DNA from 2 places in the Fundicoccus sp. Sow4_H7 genome. Region 2 is predicted to be linked to the other one. Evidence: predicted binding sites of a transcription regulator. Region 2 holds the regulator's gene; the other holds the start of a gene.
What was found. Region 2 encodes LexA, which represses DNA repair genes until DNA is damaged. Its sites were predicted from a motif close to CNAACANNTGTTNG; they were not measured.

Region 1 (3,432 bases), on a different contig from region 2:
CAACCCCACCACTCATACCAATAATGACACGTGTTTTACTATTATCAGTCATCAATTTTCTCCTTTCTTAAATAATATTCTAAAATTACTCTACTTCAATAAATACATCTCTATCAACAAAGCCATCAAAAATAAAGTTGATCTTCTCTACAACCATATCATTGTTAGCTAATTTCATAACATCCACACTTTGTAAACCTTTAGTATTAACCGTTGAAATTTTAAGTTGTGTCAAATCACTGTTTATAGTAACTTTTAAAACTAAGCCATTGCGGTGTTCCACATCCAATGGACGTTTATATTGGAAATTGCCACCTCTTGTATCTTCAAAACCATTATCACGCAGCGTATACGGACGACATTCCGGATTAATCTTAAATGAACGATTAAACCCTTTAAGTGTTGCTACATTACTAAATGCCATTTGTTTAGCTCCTTTCATTCATTAATTTTATTTGTTTTATTAAATAATCTATCTCTTCAATCTGGGTTTGTCTACCAAATGAAATACGGATACTCTCTTGCCAACGTTGAGCTTCCTTGGGATAATAAGCTTTTAAAATCAAACTATCTTCAAGTGAACCAGCTGAACAAGCACTTCCTGCTGATATATATATTTCAGCCAAATCCATCTGAATCAAAAATTGACTAGAAGATAGACCTGGAAACCATAGATTAACAATATGTTTTGAATGATGTTCACCATCACCATTTAGTTTATATTCGATATTATTTATGTCAAGTTGTTCAATTAAATACTGAAATAAATGATTGAAATGTCCTTCTTCATCAAAGCTTTCATTTAAGATTAATTCTAAAGCTTTTGCCATACCAAGAATATAGGGTGTATTTTCTGTCCCAGCTCGTTTACTAAATTCTTGTGAGCCTCCATGAATCAATGCTTCTAACATCATTTCAGTATCCCAAGGTTGATAAATTAAAAAACCTATCCCTTTTGGCCCATTAAATTTATGAGCAGAAGCTGAAAAAGACGTCACATATGGAATAATTTCTTTAACCGTTCCATTCATCGCTTGAACGCCATCAACGTGGAACCACAAGTTATTTACTTTGGCTCGCTGTCCTAATTCTTTGACAGGTAAAATAGAGCCGACCTCGTTATTAACCGCCATTGCTACCCAACCAATAGTTTGTGGTGTTGTAGCTACATCAAAAGCTTCAACTGTAATTTGATGATTGTCATCTGGATGGATCCAGCTAATTTCAAATCCTTCACTTTCCAAAGACAACAAACTTTCACGGACGGAAGGATGCTCAATCGCAGTCGCAACAATATGATTACCTTTACCTAGCTTTTTGGCTAGGCGAGCTTGATGCACTAATGCCCAATTATTGGCTTCCGTTGCCCCACTTGTAAAATACAAATGATTCGAATTAACAGCTAACAGTTCTGCCATCTTCTCTCGCGCCGTATTAATCTTTCTTTTTGCTTGTTTACCAATTCGATAAATACTGGATGGATTTCCATAATCCGACACTAGAGCTTCCGTTATTGTCTCAACAACTTCAGGGTGAATAGGCGTTGTCGCTGCATGATCCAAGTATATCATATGTCTTCCTCCTTTACAGTATACTTACAACCTTATCATTATAACATTCATTTGATTGAAAATAAACCTTTATTTTAAGTAAATATCTATGCGATTCTTAATCTGACGAATAGACACCGGCGTTTTGTCTGATTGACCAGAGATTAGACGAATAGACACCAGTATTTCATCAGATCAACAATGAATCGGACAAATAAACACCATTGGTTCGTCTGATTGATATCTAAATCCAATGTGTTAAATATTATGCCATAGTCCAAGATGAATTCACAGACAAAGCCGACAAGTTTAAGTCAATTATCGAACACGAACAAACGTTCTGTGATATAATACAAACACTGAGAGAGTGACAAGGAGTGAAAATAAATGCAACAACCACTAGCCTATAGAATGAGACCTAAAAGTATTGATGAAGTTTTAGGTCAAACCCATTTGGTTAGCCCAGGTAAAATAATCCATCGCATGGTTTCTGCTAATCGATTATCTTCCATGATATTATATGGCCCCCCTGGAACGGGTAAAACGAGTATTGCCAGTGCTATTGCTGGAAGTACAAAATATGCCTTCAGAATTTTAAATGCGGCCACTGACAGCAAGAAAGATCTTGAAATAGTTGTTGAAGAAGGTAAAATGTCCGGGACTGTTATCTTACTCTTAGATGAGATTCATAGACTCAATAAAGTTAAACAGGATTATTTATTACCTCATCTTGAAAACGGCCGAGTAATTTTAATTGGTGCTACAACTGAGAATCCCTATATCGCCATCAGCCCCGCTATTCGTAGTCGATTACAAATATTTGAAGTTAAACCTCTAGCGGTTGATGATATTGTCCTAGGCTTAGAGCGTGCTATAAGCGATAAAGAAAGAGGTCTTGGAAAGTATTCTATTGTCATAGAAGATAGTGTGCTAAAACATTTTGCGCAAGTGACTAACGGTGATATTCGTACAGCACTCAATTCACTTGAACTTGCGGTCTTATCCACGCAAGAAAATGAAAATGGTGACATTGTTATAACAAAAGAAATTGCAGAAGAATGCCTACAGCGCAAACAATTATCTCATGATAAAGACGGCGATGCTCATTATGATGTAATTTCAGCCTTTCAAAAATCAATTCGCGGAAGTGATGTCGATGCAGCCCTACATTACCTAGCCATTTTAATGGAAGCAGGCGAACTCATTATTGCATGCAGACGCCTTCTAGTCATTGCCTATGAAGATATTGGTCTTGGAAATCCTGGTGCGACCGAAAGAACAGTTGCTGCCGTTATTGCAGCAGAAAAACTAGGTTTACCTGAAGCAAGAATTCCTTTAGCCTATGCTGTGACCGAACTGGCATTAAGTCCTAAGTCGAATACTTCTGTTCGTGGCATCGATAGCGCTATTGCTGACTTACAAAAGGGTAATGTTGGACAAGTACCAGATCATTTGCGAGATGCTCATTATTCAGGAGCAAGCAAGTTAGGTCGAGGTGTCGAATATTTATATCCACACGACTATCCAAATCATTGGGTAAAACAGCAGTATTTACCAGATAACTTAAAAAACCAACAATATTTCAAGGCGGAACCAACAGGTAAATACGAGAAAGCATTGGCCGATTATTACCAACAATTAAAGTCACAAAAATAAACTTTTATAACAAAGATATTGATTTTTTTATGCATACGATTACAATTCACTTGCTAAAACTACAGATAGTGTTATAATTTAAATAGATACAAGATGTCTGAGATGTGCGTTGTGTTTACATTGTGTGGACCGATCATTTATTTTTACCTTGGGATCCTGTCAGATAATAATGATGACATGCCTTATCACTTGGAAGTCAGGAATTATGTTTGTGGAGCCCACCTGC
Region 2 (3,432 bases):
AGCAGACCAGAACACCACAATTGATGATAAAAGATATTGGAATGAATGGTAGTCAGTGGGTTGATAAAAGGGGAAGCCAAATCCCAACTGATTTTTTTAACTATCAGCACACACTTTATGTATTTGAACATCAACCAATATTTGATGTTTATCGAGAAAAAATATCAAAGACTTCCTATGCAATAAGGTATAGTGATCTTAAGCAAATAAGTACTTTAATAAATAACAATGAAATAAAATATTTAGCAATCGTTGAGCCACCAAAAAAGATTGAATTATTAGAAGAACTTTTACTCATCCAGTTTTGGGAGACAGTTTATTTAGGTTCCTATACTAAAGAATCGAAATATTTATTAGGTTTACCAACACGAGATGAAACAGCGATTGTTTACCGTTGGATACAAAAAAATAAAGCTATTGATGCAAAAAATGTAGTTAGAGTACTAAATAATGAAACGCAAATACCGTTAACAAAAATTAAATTAATTCTTAAGCTGTTTTTTCAAGCAAGCTTTGTTACAATGAATGGTGGTCGTTTATTATTTAACGAAAATATTAAGCAGAAAGTAGATTTAGCTAATTTACCAGCCATGCATGAATTCCGTGAATCCATGAAAGTTGAAGAATTACTAAATTTCCAATCGCTTAACCAAGTCAAAAAGACATTAGAAAAGGAAGAACAAAGATGAATTTAAAAGATTATATTGCACGTGTTGACAATTACCCTCAAGAAGGAATTATCTTTAGAGATATTACCCCATTAATGGCAGATGGAGAAGCTTTTGCAGAAGCTACAAATCAAATTGTTGAATTTGCAAAAGATTTGGAAGTTGATGTCATAGTAGGACCTGAAGCCCGTGGTTTCATTGTTGGTTGCCCAGTGGCATATGAATTAAATATTGGTTTTATTCCAGTACGTAAAAAAGGAAAATTACCTCGAGAAGTTATTGAAGTCGATTACTCTTTGGAGTATGGGAAAAATACATTAACGATTCATGCAGATTCAATTAAACCAGGTCAACGTGTGTTAATTATTGATGATTTATTAGCTACAGGTGGAACTATCAAAGCTTCAATTGATTTAGTTGAAAAATTAGGCGGAGTTGTTGTAGGTTGTGCGTTTTTAATTGAATTAATGGACTTAAAAGGTCGCGAATTGATTAAAGATTACAACATCAAAACCTTAATGGAGTTTTAATGCAAAAAAAATCGAATGTGAATTGATTCTCACATTCGATTGCTTTGTGTTCTTAAAATTTTCTGTACAGACTTACGACACGTCCGAGGATAGAAACATTAGATAAAATAATATCTTCCATCGAATCGTTTTCTGGACGTAAAACAAAGTAATCTTTACGCTTATAAAAAGTCTTACAAGTAGCTTCATCTTCATCTGTTAATGCGATGACGATATCGCCATTGTTGGCTGAGGATTGTCTGCGTACAGTAATGTAATCACCGTCCATGATACCGATATTAATCATACTTTCTCCATCGATTTCAAGCATAAATAATTCACTTGGATCATATGGCAAATCATGAGGAATGGGGAAGTAATCTGTTGCTTCTTCAACTGCTAAAATGGGTGAACCAGCAGCAACTCGACCTAGTAACGGAATTTGATTGTTATTAAGACCTAGTAAGTCAAGAGCAATTGGTGTTAATTCAATTGTACGTGTTTTTGATGCATCTCGTTGAATATAACCTGCTTTTTCCAAACGAGACAAGTGTCCATGTACCGTTGAAGTTGAAGATAAACCAATCATACTTCCAAGCTCTCGAACAGTTGGTGGATATCCATTTGATGCAATTGAGTCTGCAATGACTTGTAAAATATTCTTTTGTTTAGTAGATAGGTTACTCAATGGAATCAACTCTTTCACTTATATTAAGTTAATTGTATCAAACCTTTATTAAAAACACAAACAAATGTTCGTGCTTTGTAAATATTTTTTAGGAAAAGAGGTGTTTTACTTGATTGATCAAAAATTAATTGAGCGTATTAATGAATTAGCTAAAAAGAAAAAAACAGTAGGCCTTAGTCCCGAAGAACTGAGTGAACAAAATGATTTACGTGAAAAATACTTAAAAGCATTTAGATCAGGTATGAGGAATCATGTTGAAGGGATAAAAATAGTTGATCCTAGAGGCAATGATTTAACTTCAAATAAAGTTAAACAAATTCAAAAAGAAAAGAAATTACATAATCGTCATTTAGAAGATTAGAACGATAAAAGTTAACTAGTCAAAGTTAAAATTTTTTAGTAGAATAACAATACATATGGATGAAAGCGAGGGATAGGTATGCCATTTTGGGGATGGATTTTAATTATAGTTGCACTTATCGTTGGTTTTGTAGCTGGTTTCTTTGTATCTAGACGTTATATGATGAATTATTTTAAAGAAAACCCACCAATTGATGAGCGCATGATAACACAAATGATGACACAAATGGGTCAAAAGCCATCAAAGAAACGAGTTCAACAAATTATGAACTCAATGAAACAGCGTTAATATAAGGTTTATAGGCTATCTAACATTTGCCTGTTAGGTAGTCTTTTTTGTTGTTTTATACCTTAAGGGGCGAAAAAGGTTTGATAATTTCATAATTATCGAACTAATAATAATAAATTAATATATTTTAATGATTTGTTAATCAAAGCTTTGGTTTATATTATAAAAACATGGTAAACTATAAAATAGAGTTTTTTACGAAAGGGTGCAGAGATGGATATTTTTAAACGTTTAAGCTGGTTTTTTAAGCAAGAAAGGAAGGCTTATATTATTGGATCAAGCTTATTACTCTTAGTGAGTATATTGGCAGCTATTGTTCCAATGATTATTGGTACCATTATTGATGGTCTTACTGACCGTACATTAACTGGTCAACAATTATTTTATTGGGTATTGGTATTATTAGCCATTGCAATCGCTCAATATGTAATGCGCTATTTTTGGCGAACTTCTATTTTTGGAACATCAGCAAAATTAGAAAAGATATTAAGACAACAATTATTTATTCATTTTACAAAGATGGATGCTGTTTTTTTCCAAGAAAATCGTACAGGTGACTTAATGGCGCACGCAACGAATGACTTGACTTCAATTCGACTTGTTGCAGGAAGTGGGATTTTGACCTTAGTTGACTCCTTGTCACAAGGGCTGATAACGCTACTAATGATGTTTGTGGTCATTGATTGGCGTTTGAGTTTGGTTGCTGTTTTGCCTTTACCACTGTTAGTTGTATTGGTACGTTTCAATGGCTCACGCATCCATGTTCATTTTAGAAAAGCACAAGAAGCTTTTTCTTCCATGAATGACAAAGTACAAGAAAGTATTGGTGGTATGAAGGTTATTAAAACCTTTGGAGAAGAAGAAAAAGATATTGACGATTTTAAGAAAATGACAAAAAATGTCGTTGATAAAAATCAA

Region 1: a site for LexA is predicted at 1,879-1,892, ahead of ACTQ54_RS06500 (replication-associated recombination protein A). Genes of this name have one in related genera too.

Annotation. Positions count from the first base shown of each region.
Region 1 covers NZ_JBQKME010000005.1:67,787-71,218, reverse strand. The annotation lists gene mnmA (tRNA 2-thiouridine(34) synthase MnmA) at 1-52, opposite strand, end outside; gene ACTQ54_RS06510 (cysteine desulfurase) at 86-424, opposite strand; gene ACTQ54_RS06505 (cysteine desulfurase family protein) at 429-1,571, opposite strand; gene ACTQ54_RS06500 (replication-associated recombination protein A) at 1,938-3,206, shown strand; RNA gene ssrS (6S RNA) at 3,298-3,432, shown strand, end outside.
Region 2 covers NZ_JBQKME010000003.1:34,342-37,773, forward strand. The annotation lists gene recJ (single-stranded-DNA-specific exonuclease RecJ) at 1-689, shown strand, start outside; gene ACTQ54_RS04275 (adenine phosphoribosyltransferase) at 686-1,198, shown strand; gene lexA (transcriptional repressor LexA) at 1,251-1,865, opposite strand; gene ACTQ54_RS04285 (DUF896 family protein) at 1,975-2,226, shown strand; gene ACTQ54_RS04290 (YneF family protein) at 2,305-2,514, shown strand; gene ACTQ54_RS04295 (ABC transporter ATP-binding protein) at 2,728-3,432, shown strand, end outside.